Regions from separate parts of the Sphaerisporangium rhizosphaerae genome, predicted to be linked through region 1. Evidence: predicted binding sites of a transcription regulator. Region 1 holds the regulator's gene; the other holds the start of a gene.
What was found. The regulator HspR, encoded in region 1, represses chaperone genes until heat shock. The targets are predictions, from matches to a motif close to ANTTGAGTCNNNNNGACTCAANT.

Region 1 (9,859 bases):
CGCGAGCCGGCGTCCGGGTCAGCCGGCGCGCGGCTCGTCGATCGTCGTGTCGACGGTGAGCGTCCTGCCGAGCTCGACGTCCAGCCCGTGCGAGCTGTGCGCGGACACCCGGGCGGGAAGGAGCGCCGGCTCGACGGGCATGAGCGGCTCAGGGGCGGTGGGCTCGTCGGAGGCGTACCCGCCGCGGCGCATGGGCAGGTCGCCCGGCCGCGGCAGCCCCGGAACCGACGCCGCCCACCCGCGGATGGCCCGGTACACCAGCGCGCTCCTGCCGAAGGGGGACCAGCCGGTGGCGCGGGCGATCGCGGGCAGGTCGTGCAGGCCGATCACCGCGGCGGTGCGGGACGGCAGGCCCCGGCTGCGGCCGATGTGCTCGAAGCCGATGATCAGGTCGTCCCTGTCGTGCCGGGCGGCGAGGGAGGAGACGGCCGCCTGCGGCACGGCCACGGCGTCCACGGCCTCGCAGGCTGCGGACGTGGCGCCCTGCGAGCGCAGGACGGCCACGGCGCTCTCCTCGCAGGACGTGGCGGCCGAGGCGCTGCCCGTCCCCAGCAGGCCCGCGCCCGCCGCGACCGCGGCCACCGCGAGGATCCCCCGGATACTGATCGAACTGAGCATGAAGACTCCCTGACTACCTTTTCGTGCTTGGACGAGCACTTAACGTAGCCAGGGAGTCCCCCGCCGGGCGGGTCGTTGACCCGATGCTGGTGGATTCCTTACCGAGACGCCCGCACGGTCAGGGTGTCGCCGGCGGCGTCCAGATCGACGATCACCTCGTCCCCGTCGTGGATCTCGCCGGACAGCAGGCTCTTGGCCAGCTTGTCGCCGATCGCCGACTGGACCAGCCGCCGCAGCGGCCGGGCGCCGTACAGCGGGTCGTACCCGGTGAGCGCCAGCCAGTCGCGGGCGGCCGGGGTGACGGTCAGCGTCAGCAGGCGGTCCGACAGGCGGCGCGCCAGCCGGGCGACCTGCAGGTCGACGATCTGCGACAGCTCCTCCGAGCCGAGCGCGTCGAACAGGATCACATCGTCCAGCCGGTTGAGGAACTCCGGCTTGAACGAGCCCCGCACCGCCGCCATGACCTTGTCGCGCTTGGCCTCGGCTTCGAGCGCCGGGTCGACCAGGTACTGCGAGCCGATGTTGGAGGTCAGGATCAGGATCGTGTTGCGGAAGTCGACCGTGCGTCCCTGGCCGTCGGTCAGCCGCCCGTCGTCGAGCACCTGGAGCAGGATGTCGAAGACCTCGGGGTGGGCCTTCTCGATCTCGTCCAGCAGCACCACCGTGTACGGCCGCCGCCGCACGGCCTCGGTGAGCTGGCCGCCCTCCTCGTAGCCGACGTACCCGGGCGGGGCGCCGACCAGGCGGGCGACGCTGTGCTTCTCGCCGTACTCGCTCATGTCGATGCGGGTCATGGCGCGCTCGTCGTCGAACAGGAACTCCGCCAGCGCCTTGGCCAGCTCGGTCTTGCCCACGCCGGTCGGGCCCAGGAACAGGAAAGACCCGGTCGGCCGGTCGGGGTCGGCGACCCCGGCCCGCGCCCGGCGCACGGCGTCCGACACCGCCTGCACGGCCTCACGCTGGCCGACGAGCCTGCGCCCGAGCTCCTCCTCCATGCGCAGCAGCTTGGCGGTCTCGCCCTCCAGCAGGCGCCCGGCGGGGATGCCGGTCCAGGAGGAGATCACCTGCGCGATGTCGTCGGCGCCGACCTCCTCCTTGACCATCGCGTCCTCGGGCTGGGCCAGCGCGCCGGCCTCCTCGACCTCCTTCTCCAGGCGCGGCACGTCGCCGTACATCAGCCGGGAGGCCGCCTCGAAGTCGCCGTCGCGCTGGGCGCGCTCGGCGGCCGAGCGGGCCTCGTCGAGCTGCTTCTTCAGCTCGCCGACCCGGTTGAGCCCGGCCTTCTCCTTCTGCCAGCGCACGACCAGGGCGTCGAGCTCCTCCTGGCGGTCGCCGAGCTCCTTGTGCAGCTTGTCCAGGCGCTGGGCGCTCGCCTCGTCGGTCTCCTTGGCGAGGGCCAGCTCCTCCATCTTCAGCCGGTCGACGGCGCGCTGAAGCTCGTCGATCTCCACCGGGCGCGAGTCGATCTCCATGCGCAGGCGGCTGGCGGCCTCGTCGACCAGGTCGATCGCCTTGTCGGGCAGGAAGCGGGCGGTGATGTAGCGGTCGGAGAGCGTGGCCGCGGCCACCAGGGCGCCGTCGGAGATCTGCACCTTGTGGTGGGCCTCGTAGCGGCCCTTGAGCCCGCGCAGGATCGCGATGGTGTCCTCGACCGACGGCTCGCCGACGAAGATCTGCTGGAAACGGCGCTCCAGCGCCGGGTCCTTCTCGATGCGCTCGCGGTACTCGTCCAGGGTGGTCGCGCCGATCATGCGCAGCTCGCCCCTGGCCAGCATGGGCTTGAGCATGTTGCCGGCGTCCATCGCGCCCTCGGCCGCGCCCGCGCCGACCATCGTGTGCAGCTCGTCGATGAAGGTGACGACCTGGCCGTCGCTCTCCTTGATCTCGGTGAGGACGGCCTTGAGCCGCTCCTCGAACTCGCCGCGGAACTTGGCGCCCGCCACCATCGCGCCGAGGTCCAGGGACACCAGGCGCTTGCCGCGCAGGCTCTCGGGGACGTCTCCGGCGACGATGCGCTGCGCCAGCCCGTCCACGACGGCGGTCTTGCCGACGCCGGGCTCGCCGATGAGCACCGGGTTGTTCTTGGTGCGGCGGCTGAGCACCTGCACGACGCGGCGGATCTCGTTGTCCCGGCCGATCACCGGGTCGAGCTTGCCCGCGCGGGCCAGCTCGGTGAGGTCGACGCCGTACTTCTCCAGCGCGCGGTAGGTGTCCTCGGGGCTCTCGCTGGTGACCCGGGCGTGCCCGCGGACCTTCTCGAAGGCCTCCAGCAGGGCGTTCGGCGTGGCGCCCTGCGCCTTGAGCAGCTCGGCGACGCGCCCGCCGTCGGCGGCCAGGCCGACCAGCAGGTGCTCGGTCGACACGTACTCGTCCTCGAGCTGCTTGGCACGGGCCGCGGCCGTGTTCAGCGCCACCAGGAGCTGGCGGGAGGACGACGGCGCGCTCACCGTCGAGCCCTGGGCCTTCGGGATCTGCTCCAGCTGCCGCTCGGCCTCGGTGCGCAGCCGCTTCCAGTCGGCCCCGACGGCCTCCAGCAGGTGGACGGCCGTGCCGTCGGTCTGGGAGAGCAGGGCGGTGAACAGATGGGCCGGAGCGACCTCCGGGTGGCCTTCGGCGGCGGCCCGCCGGACGGCGGCCGACAGGGCGTCCTGGCTCTTACGCGTGAGCTTGTAGTCCATGCCTACCTTGCCTTTCTCGCATGGCGGATCGCCCGGCGCTCGCCGGCCGCGGCGGTGCTGCCTCGCTCCGCGCGGTGCTGCGTCGCTCCGCTATAGGTGCGCCACCGTCCAGGGCGCCGATGTGGCGCGGTGCCCGTGGGGTGGAGGAGATGTCGTCGCGCGGCCCGGGAGGGTGCTCTCACCGGGACCGCCGCGGCCGTGCGCTCTCCCGCTCACGCGGGAGGAAGCTGGTACTGGATCAGGGCGCGGATCATCGCCATCTCGCTCCTGAGACGGCCGAGCTCCTCGCGCATGCGGAGGTTCTCGGTCTCCAGGGCGAGGATGCGCTTGATGCCCGCGAGGTTGATGCCCTCCTCCTGGGACAGCCGCTGCACCTCGCGGAGCATCACGATGTCCCGGGTGGAGTACAGGCGGCCCCGCCCCGCCGTCCGGCCGGGACTGACCAGGCCGAGACGGTCGTACTGCCGGAGCGTCTGCGGGTGCAGCCCGGAAAGCTGAGCGGCCACCGAGATGACGTACACCGGAGTGTCGTCGGACAGGTCGAAGTAGTTGGCGTCCATCGGCGTCGCCTCCTTTCGGGGCTACTCGGTTCTCGCCTGTCTGAGCAGCTCGGCGCGGGGGTCCACGCCGTCGGAGACCGCGCGGAACTCCTCCAGCGCGTTTCTCTCCTTGTCGTCGAGGCGCTGGGGCACCACCACCTCGACAGTGGCCAGCAGATCACCCTTGGTGCCGTCCTTGCGGGTGACACCCCGGCCGCGCACGCGGAACGTGCGGCCGTTCGGGGTGCCCTCGGGGATGCGCAGGGTCACCGGCATGCCCTGGAGCACCGGCACCTTGATCTCGGCGCCGAGCGCCGCCTCGGCGAACGTCACCGGGACGGTGATGGTCAGGTTGTCGCCCGACCGGCCGAAGATGGCGTGCGGTTTCACGTGAATCTGGACGTAAAGATCGCCGGCCGGGCCGCCGTTCTCGCCGGGCGCGCCCTTGCCCTTGAGGCGGATGCGCTGGCCGTCGGCCACCCCGGCGGGGATGCGCGCCTGGAGGGTGCGGGTGCTCTTGCCGCGGCCGCTGCCCTCGCACACGGGGCAGGGGTCGTCGACCAGCAGGCCGCGGCCCTTGCAGTCGCGGCACGGCTCGGAGAAGGCGAAGTTGCCGAGGTTGCGGCTGGCGGCGCCGGTGCCCTCACAGGTCGGGCAGACCCGCGGGGTCGTGCCGGCCTTGGCGCCGGTGCCGGTGCAGGCCGGGCACGCCGAGGAGCTGGTGAGCCGCAGGGCCACCGTGGTGCCGTCCACCGACTCCATGAACGACAGGGTGACCTCGGACTCGATGTCCTGCCCGCGGCGGGGACGGCTCGTGGTGGTGGTGGAGGTGCGCCCGCCACGGTTGAACAGACCGCCGAACAGGTCGCCGATGCGCTCACCCGTGCCGCCGCCCTGCGCCGTGCCTCCGAAGAGGTCGCCGAACTCGAACGGGAACCCGCCGCCGCCGCGGGGGGCGCCGCCCCCCGCGTATCCGCCGAGACCGGACCCGAACAGCGTGCGCGCCTCGTCGTACTCCTTGCGGCGCTTGCTGTCGGACAGGACGTCGTAGGCCTCCGAGACCTGCTTGAACTTGGCCTCGGTCTCGGTGTTGCCCTGGTTGGCGTCCGGGTGGTACTTCCTGGCCAGTCTCCGGTACGCCTTCTTGATCTCTTCGGCGGTGGCGGTCTTCGACACACCAAGGACGGCGTAGTAGTCCTTCTCCAGGTAGTCCTTGGTGCTCATCTATCGCTTCCTTCGTGACCCAAAGGGATGATCGCTCAATTGTCCTCGGACTCGGCCGCCGCCGCGCCCGCTCCGTCCGTTTCGGAGGAGGTGCGCTCGGAGGACTCGGGCTCCTCCGGCTCGGCGACGGCCACCCTCGCCGGGCGCAGGACGCGCTCGCCGATGCGGTAGCCGGGCTGGAGGATCTCCACGCAGGTCGGCTCGGTGACCTCGGCCGAGTAGCTGTGCAGGAGCGCCTCGTGCACGGTCGGGTCGAACGGGTCGCCCTTGACGCCGTAGGTCGAGAGCCCGAGCTTGCCGACGGCGCTCTCGAGCGCCTCGCTCACCTTGGCGAAGCCGCCGGTGAGCTCGCCGTGGTCGCGGGCCCTGCCGATGTCGTCGAGCACGGGCAGCATCTCGGTGAGCACGCTGGCCACCGCCTGCTCGCGGACCGTCACCCGGTCGCGCTCGACGCGCTTGCGGTAGTTGGAGTACTCGGCCTGGAGCCGCTGGAGGTCGGCCGTGCGCTCGGCGAGCTGCGCGGCCGCGCCCGCGTCCTGCGGGGCCGCCGCCTCGGGCGAGGCGGGGGAGGGCGTGTCGGCCGCCTTCCCCGCCCCCTGGCGCACCTCCCCCGTCTCGGGGTCGATGCGCCGGTTGTCGCGGATCACCAGGCCTTCGTGCTCGCTCCCAGAGTTCGGGGACGTCACGCGGCACCGCCCTCCCGCTTCGGCTCGTCGTCGACGATCTCGGCCTCGACGACGTCGTCGTCGGCCTTGGCGCCGCCGTCGGCGGCACCGGTGGCGCCGGCCCCGGGGGCCCCGCCCTCGGCGCCCTGCGACTGGGCGTAGATCGCCGACCCCATCTTCTGGCTGACGGTGGCGAGCTTCTCTGCGGCGGCGCGGATGGCGGCGGAGTCGCTGCCCTCCAGCGTCTTCTTCAGTTCGCTCAGCGCCTCCTCGACCTCGGTCTTGACCTCGGCCGGGACCTTCTCGTCGTTCTCGCGCAGGAACTTCTCGGTCTGGTAGGCCAGGCCGTCGGCGTTGTTGCGCGTCTCGGCGTCCTCGCGGCGCTTCTTGTCCTCCTCGGCGTAGGACTCGGCCTCGCGCATCATGCGCTCGATGTCGTCCTTCGGCAGCGCCGAGCCGCCGGTGATCGTCATCGACTGCTCCTTGCCGGTGCCGAGGTCCTTGGCGGAGACGTTGACGATGCCGTTGGCGTCGATGTCGAAGGTGACCTCGATCTGCGGGATGCCGCGCGGCGCCGGGGCGATGCCGGTCAGCTCGAAGGTGGCCAGCTTCTTGTTGTAGGCCGCGATCTCGCGCTCACCCTGGAAGACCTGGATCTGCACCGACGGCTGGTTGTCCTCGGCCGTGGTGAAGACCTCCGACCGCTTGGTCGGGATCGTGGTGTTCCGCTCGATGATCTTGGTGAAGATGCCGCCCTTGGTCTCGATGCCCAGGCTCAGCGGGGTCACGTCCAGCAGCAGGACGTCCTTGACCTCGCCCTTGAGCACGCCGGCCTGGAGGGCGGCGCCGATGGCGACGACCTCGTCGGGGTTGACGCCCTTGTTGGGCTCCTTGCCGCCGGTGAGCTCCTTGACCAGGTCGCTGACGGCGGGCATGCGGGTGGAGCCGCCGACGAGCACCACGTGGGCGATGTCGGAGACCTTGATGCCGGCGTCCTTGATGACCTGGTGGAACGGGCCCTTGCAGCGCTCGAGGAGGTCGGCGGTGATGCGCTGGAACTCCGAGCGGGTGAGCTTCTCCTCCAGGTGGAGGGGGCCCTCGGCCGAGGCGGTGATGTAGGGCAGGTTGATCGAGGTCTCGGTCTGCGACGACAGCTCGATCTTGGCCTTCTCGGCGGCCTCGCGCAGGCGCTGGAGCGCCATCTTGTCCTTGGACAGGTCGACGCCGTGGGCGTTCTTGAAGCGGGTCACCAACTCGTCGACGACGCGCTGGTCCCAGTCGTCGCCGCCCAGGTGGTTGTCACCGCTGGTCGCCTTGACCTCGACGAAGCCGTGGCCGTCCTCCTGGCCGACGTCGAGCAGGGACACGTCGAAGGTGCCGCCGCCGAGGTCGAAGACCAGGATGGTCTGGTCCTTGTCCTTGTCGAGCCCGTACGCCAGAGCGGCGGAGGTGGGCTCGTTGATGATGCGCAGGACGTTGAGGCCCGCGATCGTGCCGGCCTCCTTGGTGGCCTGCCGCTGCGAGTCGTTGAAGTACGCGGGAACGGTGATCACCGCGTCGGTGATCTTCTCGCCGAGGTAGGCCTCGGCGTCGGTCTTGAGCTTCTGCAGGACGAAGGCGCTGATCTGCTGCGGGGAGAACTTCTTGCCGTCGATCTCGACGGACCAGTCGGAGCCCATCTCACGCTTGACCGAGCGGATGGTCCGGTCGACGTTGGTGACGGCTTGCCGCTTTGCCACCTCGCCGACGAGGACCTCTCCGTTCTTGGCGAAGGCCACGACCGACGGAGTCGTGCGCGAGCCCTGCGCGTTGGCGATGACGGTGGGCTCACCGCCCTCGAGGATCGAGACGACGGAGTTGGTCGTCCCAAGGTCGATACCTACCGCACGTGCCATGAGTACGTCCTTGTAGTCAAAGTTGAGTCCGTATGACTCAATCGTAATCCCGCTCGACCCTTTGTCAAGCGAGTTGAGTCTGCTGGGCTCAACCCTACGCGCCCCCTCACCTATTCCGCGCACACGGGGGCTCAGGAACGCGGACTTCTCGGACACGCTCCGGCCCGTCCCCGCCTTTTCCGGGTCTGCTGGGGAGTGATCAGCCCTTGGCGCCGTCGACGATCTCGCGGTGGCCGAGGGGCTTCTTCAGCTTGACGGTCGTGGATTTCTGGACCGCGATCTCGATGCACGCCGTGTTCTCGGCGCCGCGCGCCTGACCCTCGTACAGGGTGATCGTCACGCGCTTCGCCGTCTCGCGCACGCCGACCCGGTCGAGCACCGAGCAGGGCTCCACGCCCGACCACCAGATCACGGTGAGCCGGCGTCCGTCCCGGGAGGGGCGCACCTTCTCCCAGCGGACCTTGCGCGGGTGCACCGTCGGGCCCTTGGGGCGCGTAGGGGAGGGCCCGGCCGCCGGGGCGGCCGGCGTGGTCACCTGCGCCGTGCCGGCCGGCGCCGACACGGCGTCGTCGGGGGACCCGCTCGCGCCGGTCGTGGGCGCCGGCGCGCCGCCGCACGCCGCCGCCAGGAACAGCCCCGCCGCCGCCAATGTGGTCCTCATCGTCCGCATACCCCTTCGACGTACTGGATCTCCCCGCGGTTCGGGCCGCGCATGCCCCCGTCTCGACGCGCACGTCGAGGCGGGACGCGAAAGGACCCCCGGCCTGGGTGGCCGGGGGTCCTTCCGTTGGGGGGCTTCTGTGGTGCCTGCGGGTCAGCGCTCGCCGGGGGCCCAGTCGTCGTCGGCCGAGGTCGGCGCGGACCGCAGGGTCGTGGCCGCCGCCGGCGGGACCGGGTCGGGGAACGGCGCGCAGTGCGCGTCGGGGCCGGGCAGGCTCGCCGGCAGCGTGCCGTCGGTCAGGTACGCCTTCCAGATGTCGTCGATGCAGGCGTTGCCCCGGCCGGTGAGGCCGTGGTTGCCGCCGCCGTCCATGACGACCAGGCGCGAGGACGGGAAGCGCTTGTGCATCTCGACGCCGCCCTGGTACGGGGTGGCGGCGTCCTTGGTGTCCTGGAAGAACAGGGCGTTCTTGATGGCGCGGCCGTCGATGCGCGCCGGGTGGCCGCCGCGCACGGGCCACGACTGGCACTGCGCGTTGTACCAGGCGTTGCCCCAGGTCAGGAACGGAGCGGTGCGGTAGGACTCCCACCAGTCGCGGTGCCAGGTGCCCCAGTCGCGCGGCCAGCGGGCGTCGCTGCACTCCACGGCCGAGTAGACCGCGAAGCCGTTGTCGTCGCCGCTGCTGTCGCCGTAGGTGCCGTACGCCGCCACCAGCGGGGCGGTGTCACCGGCCACGTACTTGGACAGGGCGTTGGCCAGCAGCGGCCAGCGGCTCTTGAGGTAGCCGCCCGCGAGGTAGGTGTCGTCGAGCTCGTCCGGGCCGACCCTGCCCTCGGCGGGGGTGGCCTTGAGCTTGGCGCGGGTGGCGTAGAACGCCTTCTCCACGTCGGCGCCGTTCGTGCCGAGGTGGTAGGTGGCGTCGTACTTGGCGATCCAGGCGAAGAAGTCCTTGGCGCGGGCCTCGAAGGCGTGGTTCTGGTCGATGTTGGCGTCGTACCAGACCCGCTCGGGGTTGACGATGCTGTCCAGCACCAGGCGGCGCACCTTGGACGGGAACAGGGTGGCGTAGGTGGCGCCCAGGTAGGTGCCGTAGGAGTAGCCGACGTAGCTGATCTGCTTCTGGCCGAGGGCCTTGCGGATCTCGTCCATGTCCTTGGCGGCGTCCACCGTGGTCATGTGCCTCAGCAGCTCGCCGTGGGCGGCGTCACAGGCCTTGGAGTAGCCCTGCATCCGCTTCACCCACGCGGCCTCCTCGGCGAAGGTGGAGGGGATGTAGTCGGGGCGCACCGGGTCGAAGAAGTGCGGGTCGCAGCTCAGCGCCGGCTCGCTGGCGCCGACGCCGCGCGGGTCGAAGCCGATCAGGTCGTACTGCGCGGCCAGGGCGGCGCCGAGGCGGGTCTGCATCACGACGGGGTAAGCCCGGCCGCTGCCGCCGGGACCGCCGGGGTTGAACAGGATCGCGCCCTGGTAGTGGGCGGTGTCGGTCGCCTTCTTGCGGGTGACGGCGATCTTGACGGTCCTGCTCCACGGGCGGGAGTAGTCGAGCGGCACGGCGACCGTGGCGCACTCGATGCCTTCG
Region 2 (9,859 bases), on a different contig from region 1:
CGGCGAGAACCCGGCGGCGACCTGGAGTTCGACGACCAGCAGGAAGAACACCACGCCCATCGCCGCGTACATGATGAGCGTGACCACGTTGACGGCGGTGAACTCGCGGGAGGCGAACACGCGGACCGGCACCAGCGCCGACACCGCCGCCCCGGCCCGCGAACGGCGGATCTCCAGCACGACGAAGGCGGCGCCCAGCGCGACGCCGGCCAGCGCCGACAGCAGCGGGATGGCCGTCCCGCGCTCGATCAGCCCGTAGGTGATCCCGGCCAGGGCCAGCGCGGCGAGCATGGCGCCCAGGATGTCGAAGCGGCCGTCCATCGCGTCGTCGCGGGTCTCGGGCACGTGCCGCGCCGCGACGGCCACCGTCAGCGCGGCCAGCGGCAGGTTGATCAGGAAGACCCAGCGCCAGCCCGCCGTCTCCACCAGCCACCCGCCGAGCAGGGGGCCGACCGCGCCGGCGACGCCGCCCAGGCCCGACCAGGCGCCGACGGCGCGCGGGCGGTCGTCGCGGGCGAAGGACGACTGGATGATGGCCAGTGAGCCCGGGGTGAGGAGCGCCCCGCCGATGCCCTGGAGGCCGCGGGCCAGCACCAGCGTCTGGATGTTGGGCGCCAGCCCGCACAGCGCGGAGGCCAGCGCGAACCAGACGACGCCGATGACGAAGATCTTGCGCCTGCCGTACCGGTCGCCGAGGGAGCCGCCGAGCAGGATCAGCCCGGCCAGGGTGAGGGTGTAGGCGTTCACCGTCCACTGGAGGCCGGAGATCGACGCGCCGAGGTCGTTGCCGAGCCGGGGAAGCGCGACGTTGACCACCGTGCCGTCGAGGAAGGCCATTCCCGAACCCAGCACGGTGGCGAACAGAACCCACCGGCCACTTGGGGATTTGAGCCGGATTCCACCCTTTTCCATGCCGTCCATCATGCTCTGACCTTCAGTGTGCTCCGAACATCCCGTCTTGCCCGGCCCCGCCCATGCCAGAGGCCGAGGTGGTGCGCTGGTGTCGCGCACGCCGGTCCCGGTGCGGGGGCAGTGCGCAGAGGAGAGCGACGAGGACGGCGGGCAGCGGCAGCCAGGACACCCGCTCAAGCAGCCATACGGGTGAGTCAGGCGCGCCAAGGAGGCCGGGGACGGCCGGGCCGGACGGCAGCGCGGCCAGCAGGACCACGGCCAGCGCCGTCTGGTGCCACAGGAAGACCGTCATCGCCGACAGGTTGACCAGGACGGCCGCCGCCCACACGCGTGGACGCCGCATGAGGGAGGTCAGCGGCCGGTGCAGTAGCATGACCAGGCCCACCTGGGCGATCCCGAAGCACACCGCGGCCAGGGTGGGCGGGCTGAGGTTGGACACCCGCGCCCCGGTGACTCCGACCATGCTCGCCGGGTAACCGAAGCCGGTGACCAGGATCACCGTCCCCGCCGCCCCGCCCGCCAGCATCGCCGCCGCTCCCCATCCTCCACCGAGCCGCGGCGCGTCACCGGCCCCGCGGGCGAGACCGAGGGCGTACGGGACGAGCCAGCCGGCGAGCACGTTGGTCCAGGCCGGCCACGCGGGGCCGCCCAGGCCGAAGCGGATCACGTCCGTGACCAGGACCAGCACGACCGCCGCGACGGCCGCGTGGACGGGCGGCACCCGGACCAGCAACGGAGTGACCGCGGTGAGCAGGCCGTACACGCCGAGGAACCACAACGGGCCGAGGGCCGGGACGGCCAGGGAGCGCAGCGACCCCGGCGGCACGCCGGCAGCCGCGAGCAGGACCAGCAGTCCGGCCCACACCGCGAGCAGCGGCCCTGCCGGGACGAGCAGGCGGCGCAGGCGGGGGCGGACCCACGCCCCGCCCGGCTCCCGGCCGAGGCTGCGCGCCGCCGCGTACCCGCCCACGAAGAAGAACACGGCCAGCGTCTGGAGCACCCACGACAGCGGAACCAGACCGGGCATGGCGGAGAGCGGGCTGGTGACCCGGAGGTGCCCGAGATCGTCCACCACCCAGGCGGTCACGAGCCAATGCCCCGCCATCACTCCGAAGATCGCCAGGGCGCGCAGCGCGTCGGCTCCCCGATCGCGCGTGGCCGGCGTGCCCGCCTCGATCCGCCCGGCGAGCCGGTCCCACGCCCGCCGCACCGGAACCGTCACGCGTGCTCCGGGCAGGGTCCCCGCCCGCCGCGTCATGGCGCGCTCACTTCGGAGGCGCGGCCGAGCGTGATCAACGCCAGGTTCCGCAGGGACACGCCACCCGGCTGGAAGTAGTCGCTGTGCCCGGCCGTTCCGGCCGCGAAGAGCAGCGCGCCGAATGAGGGGCGCGCCGGGTCGGCGCCGAAACCGAGATGCCCGATGCGCACCGGGGGGACGAAGCGCATCCAGTCGTCACCGCCGCGGCCCGCCCACAACCGGGCCCGGGCGCCGAGATCCCGCGCCCGGCTGACACCGAGGCCGGGGCTGCCGAAAACGGCCACGTCGGCCACGGGCAGTCCGGGCAGGGCCTTCGCGCAGACCACCGAGCCGTAGCTGTGGCACAACAGCGTCACCGGAGCGGAGGTGATCGAGCGGACGCGGGCGACGGCGCGGCGCAGTTCTCCGGCGCCCTCCTCGGCGACCGCGTCGGTGGCCGCCGCGAGACTGACGGCCCGCGGGCTGTCGTACCCGAGCCAGGCGATCACCGCCGGCCGGGCCGCCGGGTCCAGGGCCCGCACCTGCGCGACCAGGGCGCGCGCGGCGCCGCCCGGCGTGCTGTACGCCTTGCGCCGCCCACCGTCGAAGGTGGCCCGCGTGACGTCGGCGCCGGGCACGATGACGGCGACCCGGTCCGCCGTCGCCAGGTCGCCGAAGACCGTGACCCTACGATCGTCGGGAGTGGGGGTGAGCAGGATGAGGACGCCGAGTGCGCCGGTGAGGGAGATCGCTGCGAAAGCGCTCGTGGCCATGGGGGAGCCTCCTGTCCGGTCCGCGGCGCGCTCGCCGCGGACACGGCAGCAAGCTAGGAATCGCGATCGCTGACCCGCGTCCCCGGCAGGTGTGGTCTTCTCCGCTCCCGCCCTGGTACACGGCCGTGCGGTGCGGTGGCACCACGGGGTGAGGCGGAGAGATCACCCCTGGGGGTGACGCCGGGCGAGGGCATGGCTCGTACGCTGGGGCGGTGATCTCGCGCGCCTGGTCCGGGCTCGTCCGGTCGGCCTCGCCGCTGACCGCGGCGCTGGTCACCGGGACGGCGGAGCCCGCGGGCCCGCGGTCGCGGTCGCGGTGGCTGCGGCTCGCCGTGCCGGCGTGGGCGCGGTGGGCGCCGTTCGCCACCGTCGACCTCGTCCTCGTCGCCGACCTGGTGCTGGCCTTCATCCTGCTCGGCACTGGCGTGTCGTACCTGGAGACGGAGGCGGTGGCGTCCCACTTCTCCCCCGATGGGCCCGTCTTGATCGTGCTCGCCGCCGCCTACGCGGTGCCGGTCGCTCTGCGCGAGCGCTGGCCGGTGGCGGCGTGGCGGATCTCGGCGATGGCAGCGGTGGTGGGCGGCCTGGTCAACCCGCGCATCCTCGACGGCGCGATGGGCGGCGCCGCCGGCCACGGTGACGGCGTGATGCCCTACGTGGCGGCTCAGGCGATCACCTATCTGCTCTGCGCGTACTCGATCGCCGTGCGCGCTGATCGCAACGTCGTGATCGGGGTCTGGATCGTCTCGGTGGTGGGTGCGTGGATCATCCATCCGAACTCGATGTTCCTTGCCACGGTCCTGGTGACGGTGGCCCTGCTGTTCGGCCAGAACGTCCGGGCACGCAGGCGGGCGACCGGCCGGCTGGAGGAGGAGCGGCGGCACGGCGAGGAGCAGCGGGCGGCGCGCAGCGTGCTGGAGGAGCGCACGCGCATCGCCCGCGAGCTGCACGACATCGTCGCCCACCACATGTCCGTGATCGCGATCCAGGCGGAGGCCGTGCCGCTGCGGGCCCAGGGCGAGGTCGTGGCCCTGGAGGCGGGGCTGGCCGAGATCAGGGTGCTGTCGCTGGCGGCGCTCGCCGAGATGCGCCAGGTGCTGGGCGTCCTGCGTGGTGCGGACGGCCGCCGGGAGACGGCGCCGCAACCGGGGCTGGACCGGCTGGAGGACCTGATCGGCAATGTCCGGGCTGCTGGGCTCGCCGTCACGACGGAGGTGTCCGGCCCTCTCGACCTGCCGGCCGCAGTCGGCCTGTCGGCGTACCGGATCCTGCAGGAGTCGCTGAGCAACGCGATGCGGCACGCGCCCGGGTCGCCGGTGCGAGCCGAGATCGAGCGGACGGCCGCCGAGCTGAGGCTGAGCGTCACCAACGGCCCCGCCGACGCGCCTCCGGCCGCCACCTCGGACGGACCGGGCCAGGGGATCACGGGGATGCGCGAGCGCGCGGCTCTTCTGGGTGGCACCCTGGAAGCCGCGCCCATGGCGGACGGCGGGTTCTCTGTGACGGCCACCCTGCCGCTCGCCGCCGAACCCGCCGCGCCGGAGGAATCGTGATCCGTGTCCTGATCGCCGACGACCAGGGCATGGTCCGCACCGGCTTCACCACCTTCCTCGGCACCCAGCCCGACATCGAGGTCGTCGCGGAGGCCGTCAACGGTCAGGAGGCGGTGACGCGGGCGGCCGAGCTGGCGCCGGACGTGGTGCTGATGGACGTCCGCATGCCGGTGATGGACGGGCTGGAGGCGACGCGCCGCATCCTCGCGGGCACCGCCACCAAGGTCCTGATCCTGACGACCTTCGACCTGGACGACTACGTCTACGAGGCGCTGCGGACGGGGGCGAGCGGCTTCCTGCTCAAGGACGCCTCCGCGCAGCAGCTCGTCGAGGCCGTGCGGGTGGTCGCCGCAGGGGAGGCCCTGCTGGCCCCGTCGGTCACCAGGCGGCTGATCGCCGAGTTCGCCCGGCTCGGCGGGCCGCGGGCCCCGACCGTGAAACGGCTGGCCGAGTTGACCGGACGCGAGACCGAAGTGCTGGCGCTGATGGCCCAGGGCCTGTCCAACGGGGAGATCGCCGGGCGGCTGGTGGTGTCGGAGCAGACGGTGAAGACGCACGTCGGCCGCGTCCTGGCCAAGCTGGGTCTGCGCGACCGTGCCCAGGCCATCGTCTTCGCCTACGAGACCGGCCTGGTGCGTCCCGGCGACTGACCGCCGGCCGGGGTCCACGCGCGGGCGGTGGCCCGCCTAGATCGCGCATTGGCTCGCCGTCCCCCTCGAGGGGTGATCGGGCACCGGCGGTGAGGGTCACGGGGTTGCCGCCGACGGTCGTTCATGTCGGAGTCAGGGCTCGTCATGTGCTGTGAACTGCGATGACGCTTCGCATGCGACAGGCTGGCGGCGCCGGTGGACGGCGGGCGAGGGACGCGGCCGACGTCGCCGATTACAGAATTACGATCGCTGCAAGCGAACAAGCGCAGACATGGGAACAATCTCGGGCTCTCATTAATTGAGTCGATGTAACTCAACCCTTGGAGTTCGCATGAGTGAGAGCTTGATCCTCCCGGTGCTTCCGCTGGACGACGAGGTCGTCCTGCCCGGCATGGTCGTTCCCCTCGACCTGTCGGACGCCGAGGTGCGCGCCGCCATCGACGCCGCGCGGGCCACCTCCCAGCAGAGCAAGCCGCGCGTGCTGCTTGTTCCGCGCATCGACGGCAAGTACGGCGCCGTCGGCGTCTCGGCGGTCGTCGAGCAGATCGGAAGGCTTCCCGGCGGCGAGCCCGCCGCCGTCGTCCGCGGTGTCGAGCGGGTGCGCATGGGCTCGGGCACGACCGGCCCCGGCGCGGCCCTGTGGGTGGAGTCGACCCGCATGGAGACCGTCCCCGCCGACGGCCGCGCCGAGGAGGCGGCCAAGGAGTACAAGGCCCTGGCCACCACGATCATGCAGAAGCGCGGCGCCTGGCAGATCGTCGACGCCATCAACCAGATCGAGGACGCCTCGGTCCTGGCCGACAGCTCCGGGTACGCGCCGTGGCTCACCACGCCCCAGAAGGTCGAGCTGCTGGAGAACGCCGACCCGGCCGAGCGGCTGGCCCGGCTGGTCGAGTGGGCCCGCGAGCACCTGGCCGAGCTGGACGTCGCCGAGACGATCCGCAAGGACGTCCAGGAGGGCATGGAGAAGCAGCAGCGCGAGTTCCTGCTGCGCCAGCAGCTCGCCGCCGTCCGCAAGGAGCTCGCCGAGCTGAACGGGGACGCCGCCTCCGAGGAGGAGGACTACCGCGCCCGCGTCGAGGCCGCCGAGCTGCCGGAGAAGGTCCGCGAGGCCGCGCTCAAGGAGGTCGACAAGCTCGAGCGCACCTCCGACCAGTCGCCCGAGACCGGCTGGATCCGCACCTGGCTGGACACCGTGCTCGACATCCCGTGGAACGAGCGCACCGAGGACTCCTACGACATCACCGCCGCGCGGGCGGTGCTCGACGCCGACCACACCGGCCTCGACGACGTCAAGGACCGCATCATCGAGTACCTCGCCGTCCGCAAGCGGCGCGCCGACCAGGGGCTCGGCGTGGTGGGCGGCCGCCGCAGCGGCGCCGTCCTGGCGCTGGCCGGCCCTCCCGGAGTCGGCAAGACCTCTCTCGGCGAGTCGGTCGCCCGCGCCATGGGTCGTAAGTTCGTCCGCGTCGCCCTCGGCGGCGTCCGCGACGAGGCCGAGATCCGCGGCCACCGGCGCACCTACGTCGGCGCGCTGCCCGGCCGCATCGTGCGGGCGATCCGCGAGGCCGGAAGCATGAACCCCGTCGTCCTGCTGGACGAGGTGGACAAGGTCGGGGCCGACTACCGGGGCGACCCGACGGCGGCGCTGCTGGAGGTGCTGGACCCGGCGCAGAACCACACCTTCCGCGACCACTACCTGGAGGTCGAGCTCGACCTGTCCGACGTGCTGTTCCTGGCCACCGCCAACGTCCTTGAGGCGGTGCCCGGCCCGCTGCTCGACCGCATGGAGATCGTGACCCTCGACGGCTACACCGAGGACGAGAAGGTCGCGATCGCCCGCGACCACCTGCTGCCCCGCCAGCTCGACAAGGCCGGTCTGACCTCCTCGGAGGTCACCGTCGAGGAGGAGGCGCTGCGCAGGCTCGCCGGCGAGTACACCCGGGAGGCCGGCGTCCGCTCGCTGGAGCGGGCGATCGCCCGGGTGCTGCGCAAGGTGACGGCCAACGCGGCCTTGGAGCAGGCGGCGCTGCCGGTGCACGTCGGGGCCGGCGACCTGGTCGGCTACCTCGGCAGGCCGCGGCACGTGCCGGAGTCCTCGCTGCCGGAGTCGGCGCAGCGCACGGCCGTGGCGGGCGTCGCGACCGGGCTCGCGGTGACCGGCGCCGGCGGCGACGTGCTGTACGTCGAGGCGTCGCTGGCCGACCCCGAGACCGGCTCCACGGCCGTCACGCTCACCGGCCAACTCGGCGAGGTGATGAAGGAGTCGGCGCAGATCGCCCTGTCCTACCTGCGTTCGCGCGGCGCCGAGATGGAGCTGCCGGTCGGGTCGCTGAAGGACCGGTCGGTGCACATCCACGTCCCGGCGGGCGCGATCCCGAAGGACGGCCCGTCGGCGGGCGTCACGATGACCACCGCCCTGGCCTCGCTGCTGTCGGGCCGCCCGGTGCGCTCGGACGTGGCGATGACCGGCGAGGTCTCGCTGACCGGCCGGGTGCTGCCGATCGGCGGCGTCAAGCAGAAGCTGCTCGCCGCCCACCGGGCGGGCATCACCACGGTGCTCATCCCGGCGCGCAACGAGCCCGACCTGGACGACGTGCCCGAGGAGGTCCGCAACGAGCTGACCGTCCACGCGGTGAGCGACGTGCGGGAGGTGCTGGCCATCGCGCTGACCCCGGCCACGGTGGCCGAGACCGCCGCCGTCTGACCTCGGCACGGCCCGGTCCTCGCCGCGGTGTGCACCGGGCCGTCACCGGCCCGGTGCACACCCTGGCCGAAGCGCAGGGACATTTCTGGACGAATCATTCGGTCGCTTGACCGGATGATTCGTCCATGCTGTTATGAAGGGGTGATCTACCGAACCCCTGAGCTGGAGCCGGCCGACAAGGCCGTGCTCGGCGAGATCGAGGACATGCGCCGCGACCTGAAGTACCGCCTGGCCGAGCCGCACCGCTGGGACGGGCAGCTCCGGCGCCAGCTCCAGGCGCGTGCCATCCAGGGGTCCAACTCCATCGAGGGCTACCGGGCCAGCGTGGAGGACATCGAGTCCATCATGCTGGGGGAGGAGCCGCTGGAGACCTCGCAGGCGGTCGCGAGCGAGATCGCCGGCTACAAGCAGGCGCTCACCTATGTCCGGCGGTTGTCGATGGCCCGCTCGTTCGGCTACGACAAGGGCCTGCTGCACGCGCTGAACTTCATGATGATCGGCCACCACCACGACAAGACCCCCGGCGTCGTACGGCCGGGCGGCATCTACGTCCGCGACTCCGCCACCGGCCAGGTGGTGTACGAGGGCCCGGACGCCGAGGACGTCCCCGGGCTGCTGGACGAGCTGGTCGAGTGGCTCAACGCCGGAGACCTCGGGGAGCCGGCCTACGTCCGGGCCGCCATGGCGCACCTCAACCTGGTGCGCATCCACCCCTGGAGGGACGGCAACGGGCGCATGTCCAGGGCCCTGCAGACCCTGGTGCTCGGCCGCGACCAGATCACCACGCCGGAGTTCTGCTCCATCGAGGAATGGCTGGGCGAGGGACGCACCACCTACGACTACTACGACGCCCTCAGGGACGTCGGGCGCGATCATTGGAGCCCGCACGGCGAGACCCTGCCCTGGGTGCGGTTCTGCCTGCGCGCGCATCACATGCAGGCGCAGCGGGTGCGGCGCCGGCTGGCCGAGGCGGGGGAGGTGTGGACGCTTCTCGAGGAGCAGGTCGACAAGGAGGGCCTGCACACCCGCTGCGTCTCCGCGCTGTACCAGGTCTTCGTGAGCAGGCGGCTGCGACGCGGCACCTACCAGGCCGAGGAGTCGCTCAGCCAGGGCCAGGCCGCCCGGGACCTTCGTGAGCTGGCCGCACGCGACTGGCTCACCCCCTATGGCGAGACCAAGGGACGCTTCTACGCTCCCGGCCCCCGCATGGAGCGGATCAAGGCGGACTTCGCCGCCCGCGTCGAGCCACTGCGCGACCCGTACCGCACCGCCGCCTGACCGCAGGCCCGGGACGGCATGGCCGGGGCGAGGGAACCGGGCACCGCGTCGGGTGAGTTCCCTGTGGGGGGCTACGCGCCGGCCGGGTCGTCGGTCGACAGGTGCAGGCCGAGCTGGGTGTACAGCTCCAACTGGTCGAAGTACTCCCGGTGCGTGACGATCTTGCCGTCCTCGACGAACGAGGCGCAGGTGCCCCGCAGAGTGATGCGGCGGCCGGTCGGCTCCAGCTCCCGCCCGTCGGGCAGCAGGAACGGTCCGGTGTGCGTGCCGGTCCCCGTCCATTCGACCATCATGGGTCTGTCGGTGCTGGTGGCCTCGAACCACACCGACAGGTGGAGGTCCGGAAATCCCTGGAAGAACTGCTCGTAGACCCACGCGATCTGCTCGTGTCCCTCCGCCACTCCTACGGGGGAGACCAAGACGGCGTCCTCGGTGAAGAGTTCGAGCATCCGGTTCACGTCGTGATCATTGAGCGCGTCGGCCAGTCCGCGCTTGACTTCCCACTTGTCGACCATGGCCGTGGTCCTTCCGTGGTCGGGTGTCAACCTATCGATCACGCTACCCAGCAGTAGGTCGGCTATCGGCTACGAGAACGTCGCGGACACGCCAGGAAGTCCCCTCGTCCTCCAAGCCGGGCAAAGTCGCGCGGAGACCTCCCGTGCCCGGCGGGCCGGCGCCGCGCCGATCAGCGGGTGCTTTTCCGTGGCGGGATAACCGAGTACGGTTCGGTTTTATGTACCCGGGAGCGG

Region 2: a site for HspR is predicted at 5,422-5,444, ahead of lon (endopeptidase La). Genes of this name have one in related genera too.

The regions. Positions count from the first base shown of each region.
Region 1 is NZ_JBHTCG010000024.1:65,030-74,888, forward strand. Features, by position in the region: gene ACFQSB_RS28370 (hypothetical protein) at 19-618, opposite strand; gene clpB (ATP-dependent chaperone ClpB) at 717-3,296, opposite strand; gene ACFQSB_RS28380 (heat shock protein transcriptional repressor HspR) at 3,509-3,856, opposite strand; gene dnaJ (molecular chaperone DnaJ) at 3,878-5,059, opposite strand; gene grpE (nucleotide exchange factor GrpE) at 5,095-5,745, opposite strand; gene dnaK (molecular chaperone DnaK) at 5,742-7,619, opposite strand; gene ACFQSB_RS28400 (hypothetical protein) at 7,819-8,280, opposite strand; gene ACFQSB_RS28405 (alpha/beta hydrolase) at 8,434-9,859, opposite strand, start outside.
Region 2 is NZ_JBHTCG010000007.1:232,219-242,077, forward strand. Features, by position in the region: gene ACFQSB_RS13280 (MFS transporter) at 1-912, opposite strand, end outside; gene ACFQSB_RS13285 (acyltransferase family protein) at 935-2,134, opposite strand; gene ACFQSB_RS13290 (alpha/beta hydrolase) at 2,167-2,922, opposite strand; gene ACFQSB_RS13295 (sensor histidine kinase) at 3,135-4,475, shown strand; gene ACFQSB_RS13300 (response regulator) at 4,472-5,125, shown strand; gene lon (endopeptidase La) at 5,457-7,832, shown strand; gene ACFQSB_RS13310 (Fic family protein) at 7,974-9,110, shown strand; gene ACFQSB_RS13315 (ester cyclase) at 9,182-9,625, opposite strand; gene ACFQSB_RS13320 (acyl-CoA synthetase) at 9,844-9,859, shown strand, end outside.